3 regions of the Filifactor alocis ATCC 35896 genome follow, and region 2 is predicted to be linked to each of the others. Evidence: a T-box and tRNA genes for the amino acid it is inferred to sense, from the RefSeq annotation. Region 2 holds a T-box; the other regions hold tRNA genes.
What was found. The T-box of region 2 lies ahead of serS (serine--tRNA ligase). A T-box ahead of a tRNA ligase gene usually reads a tRNA of that ligase, here a tRNA-Ser.
Positions count from the first base shown of each region.

Region 1: it has a tRNA-Ser gene. The T-box ahead of serS (serine--tRNA ligase) is inferred to sense a tRNA for this amino acid. The anticodon was not compared.
Region 3: it has a tRNA-Ser gene. The T-box ahead of serS (serine--tRNA ligase) is inferred to sense a tRNA for this amino acid. The anticodon was not compared.

Region 1 covers NC_016630.1:720,001-724,292, forward strand. Annotated here, with positions in the region: rRNA gene HMPREF0389_RS03210 (16S ribosomal RNA) at 1-1,207, opposite strand, end outside; tRNA gene HMPREF0389_RS03215 (tRNA-Ser) at 1,702-1,793, opposite strand; gene rpmF (50S ribosomal protein L32) at 1,994-2,170, opposite strand; gene HMPREF0389_RS03225 (YceD family protein) at 2,186-2,695, opposite strand; gene HMPREF0389_RS03230 (acetate/propionate family kinase) at 2,810-4,003, opposite strand.
Region 2 covers NC_016630.1:975,621-979,912, reverse strand. Annotated here, with positions in the region: gene HMPREF0389_RS04400 (amidohydrolase) at 1-965, shown strand, start outside; gene HMPREF0389_RS04395 (MetQ/NlpA family ABC transporter substrate-binding protein) at 1,151-2,008, shown strand; T-box leader at 2,195-2,398, shown strand; gene serS (serine--tRNA ligase) at 2,454-3,725, shown strand.
Region 3 covers NC_016630.1:1,144,432-1,148,723, reverse strand. Annotated here, with positions in the region: gene HMPREF0389_RS05050 (acetate/propionate family kinase) at 1-994, shown strand, start outside; gene HMPREF0389_RS05045 (YceD family protein) at 1,109-1,618, shown strand; gene rpmF (50S ribosomal protein L32) at 1,634-1,810, shown strand; tRNA gene HMPREF0389_RS05035 (tRNA-Ser) at 2,011-2,102, shown strand; rRNA gene HMPREF0389_RS05030 (16S ribosomal RNA) at 2,597-4,131, shown strand.

The sequences.
Region 1 (4,292 bases), 260 kb from region 2:
ATAAGGGGCATGATGATTTGACGTCATCCCCACCTTCCTCTAAGTTGTCCTTAGCTGTCTCGATAGAGTCCCCATCTTACTGCTGGTAACTATCGACAAGGGTTGCGCTCGTTGCGGGACTTAACCCAACATCTCACGACACGAGCTGACGACAACCATGCACCACCTGTATCCATTGTCTACCCGAAGGTAAAAGTCCTCGATTAAAAGGCTGTCATTGGTATGTCAAGTTTAGGTAAGGTTCTTCGCGTTGCTTCGAATTAAACCACATGCTCCGCTGCTTGTGCGGGTCCCCGTCAATTCCTTTGAGTTTTACTCTTGCGAGCGTACTCCCCAGGCGGAGTACTTAATGTGTTAACTTCGGCACCGAGTTCTTCACCCGACACCTAGTACTCATCGTTTACGGCGTGGACTACCAGGGTATCTAATCCTGTTTGCTCCCCACGCTTTCGTGCCTCAGTGTCAGTTGCAGTCCAGAAAGTCGCCTTCGCCACTGGTATTCCTCCTAATATCTACGCATTTCACCGCTACACTAGGAATTCCACTTTCCTCTCCTGCACTCAAGTTAAACAGTTTTAATGGCTTACATTGGTTGAGCCTATGCCTTTCACCACTAACTTGTTAAACCACCTGCGCACCCTTTACGCCCAGTTATTCCGGATAACGCTTGCCCCCTACGTATTACCGCGGCTGCTGGCACGTAGTTAGCCGGGGCTTTCTTTTAGGGTACTGTCATTTCTTTCTTCCCCTACTACAGAGTTTTACGACACGAATGCCTTCTTCACTCACGCGGCGTTGCTGCATCAGGGTTCCCCCCATTGTGCAATATTCCCCACTGCTGCCTCCCGTAGGAGTTTGGACCGTGTCTCAGTTCCAATGTGGCCGTTCACCCTCTCAGGTCGGCTACTGATCGTTGCCTTGGTGGGCTTTTATCTCACCAACTAGCTAATCAGACGCGGGCTCATCTTTGTCCACTATCGTTTTGATATTATTAGGATGCCCTATTAATATGTTATACGGTTTTAGCTATTCTTTCGAATAGTTATTCCTTTGACAAAGGCAGATTACCCACGCGTTACGCACCCGTCCGCCACTAACTTCTATCATCTTCGCCCCGAAAGGTTCTGTTAATAGTCGTTCGTTCGACTTGCATGTGTTAAGCACGCCGCCAGCGTTCATCCTGAGCCAGGATCAAACTCTTCGTTTTAATCTTTTCTCAGTTTTGCTCCGGTTGTTCTCTTGAACAACTTCAAAGTTATTTACCGGTTTGCTTTTTCCTTAATCTTTCGATTAAGTGGTTTTTCGCTTTGCAATTTTTCAATTGCTTGGTTGTTTTTTCTGCTGTTTAGTTTTCAAGGTTCATTCTTTTTTCTCGCTGCCCTCTGTGGTTTCCTACCTCGCCAGACTGCTTGTCTATATTACCATCTCGTTTTTACTTTGTCAACATCTTTTTTTATCTTTTTTATCGGCTCTTTCTGCTTTCTTTTCTGCTGTCTGTTTTGATGCTGCCTCTCCTACCTCGATGGTGTGTTCAATTTATCATATCTTCTTCTCTTTGTCAATTCTTTTTTTATCTTCCCTATAACAAGTTTGCAACCCGAAATAAAATTTAACAAAATCTATGTAAAAATAATTGCTACAAAAATATAAAAATGCCGTATTTCTAACACATACAGCATTTTATAAAAAATAAATATCCATTGGCGGAGATGGTGGGATTTGAACCCACGCACCGATAATATCGATCTGCCGGATTTCGAATCCGGTCCCTTCAACCACTTGGGTACATCTCCAAAAATAGATTTGCCTTACTTCATTAATCATACCAAAATTTCTTCAATATGTACATTCATGTTTCTGTATAAATTTTTCGTGTTGAATGAAAAATTTTTAAGATTAGCTTATATTTTTAAAGTAATGTATATTGAATAAATATAAATGTAAAAAGGACATGCCTAACCCACATGTCCTTTTTTGTTTCAAAAATAGATATCTATTTTGCAATAACTTCTCTACCTTTGTAATGTCCACATTCTGCACATACATGATGTGGTAAAGCGAATTCTCCACAGTTTGAACATTTTACCAATGTTTTTGCTGTCATTTTCATATTTGCAGATCTTCTTGATCTTGTTGCACTTTTTGCGGTTTTTCTCTTTGGTACTGCCATTTCTTTCTACCTCCTTTAGTTCAATAATTCTCTCAACTTTGCCATTCTTTCATCTATCGGTTTTTCAACTTCAGGACAATCACAAGGTCCATCATTTAAATTATGTCCACAGGTAGGACAAACACCCAAACAATCGTCTTTGCACAATAGTTTGAATGGTATTTCATCCCAAATTTGTACCCATACCAAATCCCATAGATTCAACTGATCTTTTTCATAACAATAGCTATCGAAATCCATAAAGTATTCTTCTTCCTCTGTTACCAAAACGACCAAAAATGGCTTGTCGACCGAAATTTCAATTTCCTTCAAACACTTGGAACAAGGTACGGACAATAAGGTCTTCACACTGCCGTCGAAAACTAGATTGTCTTCATGATAGCGAACACGACCTTCCACAACGGGCGTTTCTAAAAAAAGAACATTGTCATAATTGGCATTACATTCTTCTAAGGGGATGACATCATTTACAGAAATACTTTTCTTTTTTCTTTTTTTTACATCAGTAATATCTATAACCGCCATGACGCCCTCCTGATAATTCAACATTTCTCATTATACAAAGCGTTTCGTGTTTTGTCAATATTTTTGTATATCTGTAAAGTATATTTCCGGAATCTTTAATACAGATATCAAAAACTATTTTACTAATGCTAAAGTATCTCTTGCAATCATCAGTTCTTCGTTTGTTGGAATTACCATTACCGGAATTTTAGAGTCTTTCGTAGAAATAAACATTTCTTTTCCTCTTTGTTTATTTGCTTCTTCATCCAAAGCGATTCCCCATGCTTTAAATCCTTCACAGATTGCTGCTCTATCTTTTGCTGAGTTTTCTCCCAAGCCTGCTGTAAAGATAATTCCATCTACTCGTCCAAGTACTGCAGCATACGCTCCAATTGTTTCTCTCACTCTTAGACGGAAAGTCTCAAGTGTCACTTGTGCTCTCTCATTACCTTTTGCTGCTTCTTCTTCAATATCTCTAAAGTCAGAACTTACACCGGAAAGTCCTAATACCCCGGATTGTTTATTCATTAAGTTATTTACTTCTTCAATGCTCAAATTTTCTTTTTGCATTAAGAAAGGAACAATAGCCGGATCGATATCTCCACATCGCGTTCCCATAATTAAGCCTGCTAAAGGAGTGAAGCCCATGGATGTTTCTACAGATTTTCCTCCCTTAACCGCTGCTATAGATGCACCGTTTCCTAAGTGACAGGTAATCAAATTAAGTTCTTCCGGTTTTTTACCTAACAAAGCAGCTGCCTGAATAGACACAAATCTGTGAGATGTTCCATGGAATCCATATTTTCTAATTCCGTATTTTTCGTAATATTCATAAGGGATTCCATATAGGAACGCTTCTTTTGGCATTGTTTGATGGAATGCAGTATCAAATACAGCAACCATTGGTACTTCAGGAAGAATTTCTCTACAAGCAGAGATTCCAATCAAGTTTGGAGGATTGTGTAGTGGTGCCAATTCGATGCAATCTTCCAATGCTTTGATTACTTCTTCCATCAAAACGCAAGATTCCGCAAACTTTTCTCCACCATGTACTACACGATGTCCCACAGCTCCAATTTCTTCCATAGATGCAATTGCACCGTATTCTTCATTTACAAGTGCTTCTAATACTAATTTTAAAGCTACCTTATGGTCTTCCATCGGTACTTTGATAATTTCTTTTTCTTTATTTGCTGATTCGTGTTTCAAGATAGAGCCTTCAATTCCGATTCTTTCCACAAGACCTTTCGCTAACACATGCTCATTTTCCATATCAATCAATTGATATTTCAAAGAAGAACTTCCGCAGTTGATGACTAATATTTTCACTATATTTCCCCTTTCTAATACAAAGAAGACAGCTACCAGAAGTTAGCTTCTCCCATGTTTTTTTGCATTTTTTTATTTTTTCATCAATAGAATACAACAAAATTACATTAAAATCAATTTAAATTTCATTTTTCCTACTGATTAAAGTATTGTTTTGTCATTGTAAAGGATAAACTATCATTCTAAAATGCTACTACTTTTTATCTCAATTTGATTTCTTGCTATTTTAGTAAACAATACCACTTTTTCTCTGTATATGATTTTTTAAAAAATTATAGTACGAATCACT
Region 2 (4,292 bases):
GAAAAACAATTTTTTTGCGGGCTGATATGGATGCTTTGGAGATGCCAGATAGAACAGGAGCGTCATATTGTTCACAAGAAGAGGGATTGAATCATTCTTGCGGACATGACGGACACACTGCGGCATTGTTGGGAGCAGTTAAAATTTTGAAAGATAGAGAATTTAAAGGAACCGTCAAATTTGTTTTCCAAGCTGCAGAAGAGATTGGACGAGGTGCAAAACAATTTATCAACGGAGGATATCTGGAAGGAGGGGATTTCATTTTTGGAATCCATCTACATTCTCCGTCGGAAGTTGGAAAAGTGTTGGCAGTAGAAGGACCTCGAAGTGCATCTTGTGATATTTTTGATATTGAAGTGTTCGGAGAAAGTTCGCATTGTGCAAAACCCCATCAGGGGAAAGATGCCTTGCTTGCATCGGCACATATTGCAGTTTCGTTGCAGAGTATTGTATCCAGAAGAATCAATCCGTTAGATCCCATTTTGATTGCAATTGGAGAACTTCATGCAGGCACAAAATACAATATCTTGGCCGGAAAGGGTATCTTAAAGGGTACTTTGAGATGTTTCGATTCAAAAACAAGAGAATTTGCTCTGCAAGAGATAGAATATGTGGCACAAGAAACAGCAAAAATTTATGGAGCAACAGCTGTATTTCATAATTTTGCAGCTTCACCGGCATTGGTGAATGACAAGGCGGGTATGGATTTGGCAAGAAAAGTATTGGCACCGATTATTGGAACGGAAAATATTGTTAATCAAGCAGTTTCCAGTTTAGGTGGAGAAGATTTTGCCGATTATTTGGAGTATTTGCCCGGCGCGTTCTTGCATGTGGGAACTAAGAATCCAACGGATGAACGAACTTGGTATCCGCATCATCATGAAAAATTCGATATTGATGAACGAGCATTGCCGATAGCAACACAGGTTCATGTCAGTTATGCACTTGGATTTTTGCAAGAATAGAGTGTAGAGGGATAAAGTTAAAAAAATAGCTAAAGATAGTTAAAGAGTATAAAACAGAGATTGATGCTTGAACAACGATAATGACAATTTAGTCATTAAATCGTGTTTGAATAAAAATTTATCTTAAACAGGTATCAAAACGAATTATAAATAAAAAATTTTTAAAAATTAGGAAGGGGAAAAACATGAAGAAATTAACAACATTATTTTTAGCAGGACTTGTATTAACAGCAACATTGGCAGGTTGTGGTCAAAAAACAGATCAAGAGGCAACAGCAACAGACGCAGGAGGAACTCCGGTAGTATTGAAAGTAGGAGCAACACCGATTCCTCACGAAGAATTATTAAAATTTGTAGCACCTAAATTGGAAGAACAAGGTGTAAAATTGGAGATTGTAACTTTTACTGACTATGTACAACCAAATGCAGCTCTTGCAGACGGTCAATTGGATGCAAACTTTTTCCAACATTTACCATATTTAGAAAGCTACAACGAAAGCAACGGAACAAAGTTGGTATCTGTGGGAAACATCCATGTAGAGCCACTTGCATTATATTCTAAAAAAGTAAAATCAGTAGACGAACTTTCTGACGGAGCAACAATTGCAATTCCAAACGATCCTACAAACTGTGGACGTGCATTGATTTTGTTACAATCTAAAGGTATCATTAAATTATCTGATCAAGCAGGCTTGGAAGCTACTGAAAAAGATATTGTAGAGAACGCAAAAAACTTCACATTTAAACCTGTTGAAGCGGCACAGCTACCAAGAATTTTGGAAGAAGTGGACGGAGCTGTCATCAACGGAAACTATGCGATTGAATCAAGTTTAGTTCCAACCACAGATGCGTTGTTGTTAACTGCAACAGGAGAAGATAGAGTACTTGAAGGTTCTGAATCTCCATATGCAAATATCATTACAACAAGAGAAGATAACAAAGACAGTGAAGCAGTTAAAAAGTTAGTTGAAGTGTTACAAAGTGAAGATGTAAAAGCATTTATTGCAGAACATTACAATGGCGGAGTAGTACCTGCATTTTAGTTTTTGAATTGGAAGTTACGTTAAGATACCCATCCTCGTTTCTTTAAGCTTACAGTATAAGCATGTTGTCTGACATACTGTTTATTTTAGAAAATGACTCGCTTGGATAGTATTATTCAACAAAGGACAGAAACCTTGTTTCAAAATGTAGTGCTTTACAAAAAAAAGAAATCGTGATATAGTGACTTCATAGCTTAGAAGAAGACCAGTATAGGAGATGTTCTTTTGTAGAGAGCAGATGGTTGGTGAAAATCTGTGAAGAAACTCTTAGAATCCACTTTGGAGCTTTTTGGGATAACCAAAACGTGATAAGAGCGTTAATCTTAATGAGTTGGATTAGCAGATAATCAAATTAGGTGGTACCGCGAAAATTTTACCTTCGTCCTAATACATAGTATGTATTAGAGCGAAGGTTTTTTATATTATGATAAAGGGAGGAAGAACAATGTTAGACATTAAGAGAATTAAAAAAGATTTGGATGTAATTAAGGAAAGAATGCAGATTCGCGGAGAAAAAGATTTTTCTTTGGACGAAGTAGTGGAATTGGACAATCACAGAATTGAATATCTTCAAAAAGTGGAAGCGATGAAAAATGAACAAAAAACAAAATCGAAACAAATTCCGCAATACAAAAAAGAAGGAAAAGACACAACAGCATTGATGGCAGAACTGAAACGATTATCCGATGCGATTTCGGATTTGGATGTGAGAGTAAAAGAGACAGAAGATATTTTGTATCAAAAAATGCTTTGTATTCCGAATGTTCCGAACGAAAAAGTGATTCACGGAGAAACAGATGAAGACAACAAAGAAGTCAGAAAATGGGGAGAAGTTCCAAAATTTGACTTTGAGGCGAAAGCTCACTGGGATATCGGGACAGATTTGAATATTTTAGATTTTGACCGCGGAAGTAAAATTACGGGTTCTCGTTTCACTTTATATCGTGATTTGGGTGCAAGATTGGAACGTTCCATCATCAACTTTTTCTTGAATACACATACAGCTGAAAACGGATATACGGAAATGTTACCGCCTTTTATTGCAAATGCAAGAAGCTTTATCGGAACAGGACAGTTGCCGAAGTTTGAAGAAGACATGTTCCGTCTGGAAGGGTTGGATTATTATTTGGTACCGACAGCAGAAGTACCTGTTACAAACATCCATCGTGATGAAATTATGAAAGCGGAAGATTTGACGACAAAATATTGTTCCTATACACCTTGTTTCAGGGCAGAGGCAGGCTCAGCAGGGAGAGATACAAGAGGATTGATTCGTCAACATCAATTTCAAAAAGTAGAGTTGGTGAAATTTACAAAGCCGGAGGATTCTTATGCAGAATTGGAAACTTTGGTACAAGATGCGGAATCTGTTCTTCAAAAATTAGGACTTCCATATCGAGTGGTTCAAATTTGTTCCGGAGATTTGGGTTTTACAGCGGCGTTTAAATATGATTTGGAGGTATGGATGCCAAGCTATGGTCGTTATGTTGAGATTTCTTCTTGTTCCAATTTTGAAGATTTCCAATCAAGAAGAGCGAATATCCGCTTCAAACGAAGTAAAGAAGACAAACCTGAATTTGTCCATACATTGAACGGTTCCGGAGTGGCAATCGGTCGTACCGTAGCAGCTATTTTGGAAAATTACCAACAATCGGACGGGAGTGTAGTGGTTCCTGAAGTATTGAGACCGTATATGGGAGTAGATGTGATTAAATAAGTTGTTTTGCAGTAGAAATTTTTTACAGCAACTGAAATTTGATAAAGAGAAACATAAAAGATTCTGTTTCGGATTGTTGTGCAATGTTGAAAAAATAAAAGAAATGCCCTTAAGAACGATGTTAAGTTTTTCTTAGGGGCATTTTTGCGTATAAAGTAATATGGAAAGTCAATTAAATGATTGAACCAATCTCTATAAGTTTATACTTTAGATTTTTCCATTCATCAGTATATTTATACTGTCGCAGAGTCTGTCCATAACTTTTTCAAGTATCTGAAACACTTCATTTTTTAGGGAATAATGAAATCATTCTATTGAGTTTTAGTATAAAGAATATTTTTGAACAGTAAAGACTGTTGAGTAATGATTGTGATAAAAAATAATACCAATGAGGGTATCGGGAAACAAATAAATGAAAATTTGAGCAAAGTGCTGTCAAGCATAGATTGATGAAATACTGTTTATATCAATAATGCAGCGGATGTTTTTTGTTTTTTCTAATCGGTAGATAGATCGTGATTTGTACGATAAAAAATTCGAAAACGATATTAGGATGAGAGAATTGTT
Region 3 (4,292 bases), 170 kb from region 2:
ATTAGAAGCACTTGTAAATGAAGAATACGGTGCAATTGCATCTATGGAAGAAATTGGAGCTGTGGGACATCGTGTAGTACATGGTGGAGAAAAGTTTGCGGAATCTTGCGTTTTGATGGAAGAAGTAATCAAAGCATTGGAAGATTGCATCGAATTGGCACCACTACACAATCCTCCAAACTTGATTGGAATCTCTGCTTGTAGAGAAATTCTTCCTGAAGTACCAATGGTTGCTGTATTTGATACTGCATTCCATCAAACAATGCCAAAAGAAGCGTTCCTATATGGAATCCCTTATGAATATTACGAAAAATACGGAATTAGAAAATATGGATTCCATGGAACATCTCACAGATTTGTGTCTATTCAGGCAGCTGCTTTGTTAGGTAAAAAACCGGAAGAACTTAATTTGATTACCTGTCACTTAGGAAACGGTGCATCTATAGCAGCGGTTAAGGGAGGAAAATCTGTAGAAACATCCATGGGCTTCACTCCTTTAGCAGGCTTAATTATGGGAACGCGATGTGGAGATATCGATCCGGCTATTGTTCCTTTCTTAATGCAAAAAGAAAATTTGAGCATTGAAGAAGTAAATAACTTAATGAATAAACAATCCGGGGTATTAGGACTTTCCGGTGTAAGTTCTGACTTTAGAGATATTGAAGAAGAAGCAGCAAAAGGTAATGAGAGAGCACAAGTGACACTTGAGACTTTCCGTCTAAGAGTGAGAGAAACAATTGGAGCGTATGCTGCAGTACTTGGACGAGTAGATGGAATTATCTTTACAGCAGGCTTGGGAGAAAACTCAGCAAAAGATAGAGCAGCAATCTGTGAAGGATTTAAAGCATGGGGAATCGCTTTGGATGAAGAAGCAAATAAACAAAGAGGAAAAGAAATGTTTATTTCTACGAAAGACTCTAAAATTCCGGTAATGGTAATTCCAACAAACGAAGAACTGATGATTGCAAGAGATACTTTAGCATTAGTAAAATAGTTTTTGATATCTGTATTAAAGATTCCGGAAATATACTTTACAGATATACAAAAATATTGACAAAACACGAAACGCTTTGTATAATGAGAAATGTTGAATTATCAGGAGGGCGTCATGGCGGTTATAGATATTACTGATGTAAAAAAAAGAAAAAAGAAAAGTATTTCTGTAAATGATGTCATCCCCTTAGAAGAATGTAATGCCAATTATGACAATGTTCTTTTTTTAGAAACGCCCGTTGTGGAAGGTCGTGTTCGCTATCATGAAGACAATCTAGTTTTCGACGGCAGTGTGAAGACCTTATTGTCCGTACCTTGTTCCAAGTGTTTGAAGGAAATTGAAATTTCGGTCGACAAGCCATTTTTGGTCGTTTTGGTAACAGAGGAAGAAGAATACTTTATGGATTTCGATAGCTATTGTTATGAAAAAGATCAGTTGAATCTATGGGATTTGGTATGGGTACAAATTTGGGATGAAATACCATTCAAACTATTGTGCAAAGACGATTGTTTGGGTGTTTGTCCTACCTGTGGACATAATTTAAATGATGGACCTTGTGATTGTCCTGAAGTTGAAAAACCGATAGATGAAAGAATGGCAAAGTTGAGAGAATTATTGAACTAAAGGAGGTAGAAAGAAATGGCAGTACCAAAGAGAAAAACCGCAAAAAGTGCAACAAGATCAAGAAGATCTGCAAATATGAAAATGACAGCAAAAACATTGGTAAAATGTTCAAACTGTGGAGAATTCGCTTTACCACATCATGTATGTGCAGAATGTGGACATTACAAAGGTAGAGAAGTTATTGCAAAATAGATATCTATTTTTGAAACAAAAAAGGACATGTGGGTTAGGCATGTCCTTTTTACATTTATATTTATTCAATATACATTACTTTAAAAATATAAGCTAATCTTAAAAATTTTTCATTCAACACGAAAAATTTATACAGAAACATGAATGTACATATTGAAGAAATTTTGGTATGATTAATGAAGTAAGGCAAATCTATTTTTGGAGATGTACCCAAGTGGTTGAAGGGACCGGATTCGAAATCCGGCAGATCGATATTATCGGTGCGTGGGTTCAAATCCCACCATCTCCGCCAATGGATATTTATTTTTTATAAAATGCTGTATGTGTTAGAAATACGGCATTTTTATATTTTTGTAGCAATTATTTTTACATAGATTTTGTTAAATTTTATTTCGGGTTGCAAACTTGTTATAGGGAAGATAAAAAAAGAATTGACAAAGAGAAGAAGATATGATAAATTGAACACACCATCGAGGTAGGAGAGGCAGCATCAAAACAGACAGCAGAAAAGAAAGCAGAAAGAGCCGATAAAAAAGATAAAAAAAGATGTTGACAAAGTAAAAACGAGATGGTAATATAGACAAGCAGTCTGGCGAGGTAGGAAACCACAGAGGGCAGCGAGAAAAAAGAATGAACCTTGAAAACTAAACAGCAGAAAAAACAACCAAGCAATTGAAAAATTGCAAAGCGAAAAACCACTTAATCGAAAGATTAAGGAAAAAGCAAACCGGTAAATAACTTTGAAGTTGTTCAAGAGAACAACCGGAGCAAAACTGAGAAAAGATTAAAACGAAGAGTTTGATCCTGGCTCAGGATGAACGCTGGCGGCGTGCTTAACACATGCAAGTCGAACGAACGACTATTAACAGAACCTTTCGGGGCGAAGAATATAGAAGTTAGTGGCGGACGGGTGCGTAACGCGTGGGTAATCTGCCTTTGTCAAAGGAATAACTATTCGAAAGAATAGCTAAAACCGTATAACATATTAATAGGGCATCCTAATAATATCAAAACTGAGGTGGACAAAGATGAGCCCGCGTCTGATTAGCTAGTTGGTGAGATAAAAGCCCACCAAGGCAACGATCAGTAGCCGACCTGAGAGGGTGAACGGCCACATTGGAACTGAGACACGGTCCAAACTCCTACGGGAGGCAGCAGTGGGGAATATTGCACAATGGGGGGAACCCTGATGCAGCAACGCCGCGTGAGTGAAGAAGGCATTCGTGTCGTAAAACTCTGTAGTAGGGGAAGAAAGAAATGACAGTACCCTAAAAGAAAGCCCCGGCTAACTACGTGCCAGCAGCCGCGGTAATACGTAGGGGGCAAGCGTTATCCGGAATAACTGGGCGTAAAGGGTGCGCAGGTGGTTTAACAAGTTAGTGGTGAAAGGCATAGGCTCAACCAATGTAAGCCATTAAAACTGTTTAACTTGAGTGCAGGAGAGGAAAGTGGAATTCCTAGTGTAGCGGCGAAATGCGTAGATATTAGGAGGAATACCAGTGGCGAAGGCGACTTTCTGGACTGCAACTGACTCTGAGGCACGAAAGCGTGGGGAGCAAACAGGATTAGATACCCTGGTAGTCCACGCCGTAAACGATGAGTACTAGGTGTCGAGTGAAGAACTCGGTGCCGAAGTTAACACATTAAGTACTCCGCCTGGGGAGTACGCTCGCAAGAGTAAAACTCAAAGGAATTGACGGGGACCCGCACAAGCAGCGGAGCATGTGGTTTAATTCGAAGCAACGCGAAGAACCTTACCTAAACTTGACATACCAATGACAGCCTTTTAATCGAGGACTTTTACCTTCGGGTAGACAATGGATACAGGTGGTGCATGGTTGTCGTCAGCTCGTGTCGTGAGATGTTGGGTTAAGTCCCGCAACGAGCGCAACCCTTGTCGATAGTTACCAGCAGTAAGATGGGGACTCTATCGAGACAGCTAAGGACAACTTAGAGGAAGGTGGGGATGACGTCAAATCATCATGCCCCTTATGTTTAGGGCTACACACGTGCTACAATGGTCATTACAGAGAGAAGCGAAACTGCGAAGTCAAGCAAACCTCAAAAAGATGATCCAAGTTCGGATTGTAGGCTGAAACTCGCCTACATGAAGTTGGAGTTGCTAGTAATCGCGAATCAGAATGTCGCGGTGAATGCGTTCCCGGGTCTTGTACACACCGCCCGTCACACCATGGGAGTTTGGGGGGCCCAAAGTCAGCGACTCAACCGCAAGGAGAGAGCTGCCCAAGGCAAAACAAATGACTGGGGTGAAGTCGTAACAAGGTAGCCGTATCGGAAGGTGCGGCTGGATCACCTCCTTTCTAGGGAGAAAAGAAACTGCTGTTTAGTTTTGAAGGTTCAACCTTCAAAAGAAGAAAAAGACATATTGCAAGCATTTTTGAGGAAACTCCAAGAAGTTACCAAAAAGCGAAGCAATAGAATTGTACCTTGAAAACTGCATAACATCTAAGAAATTACAGAG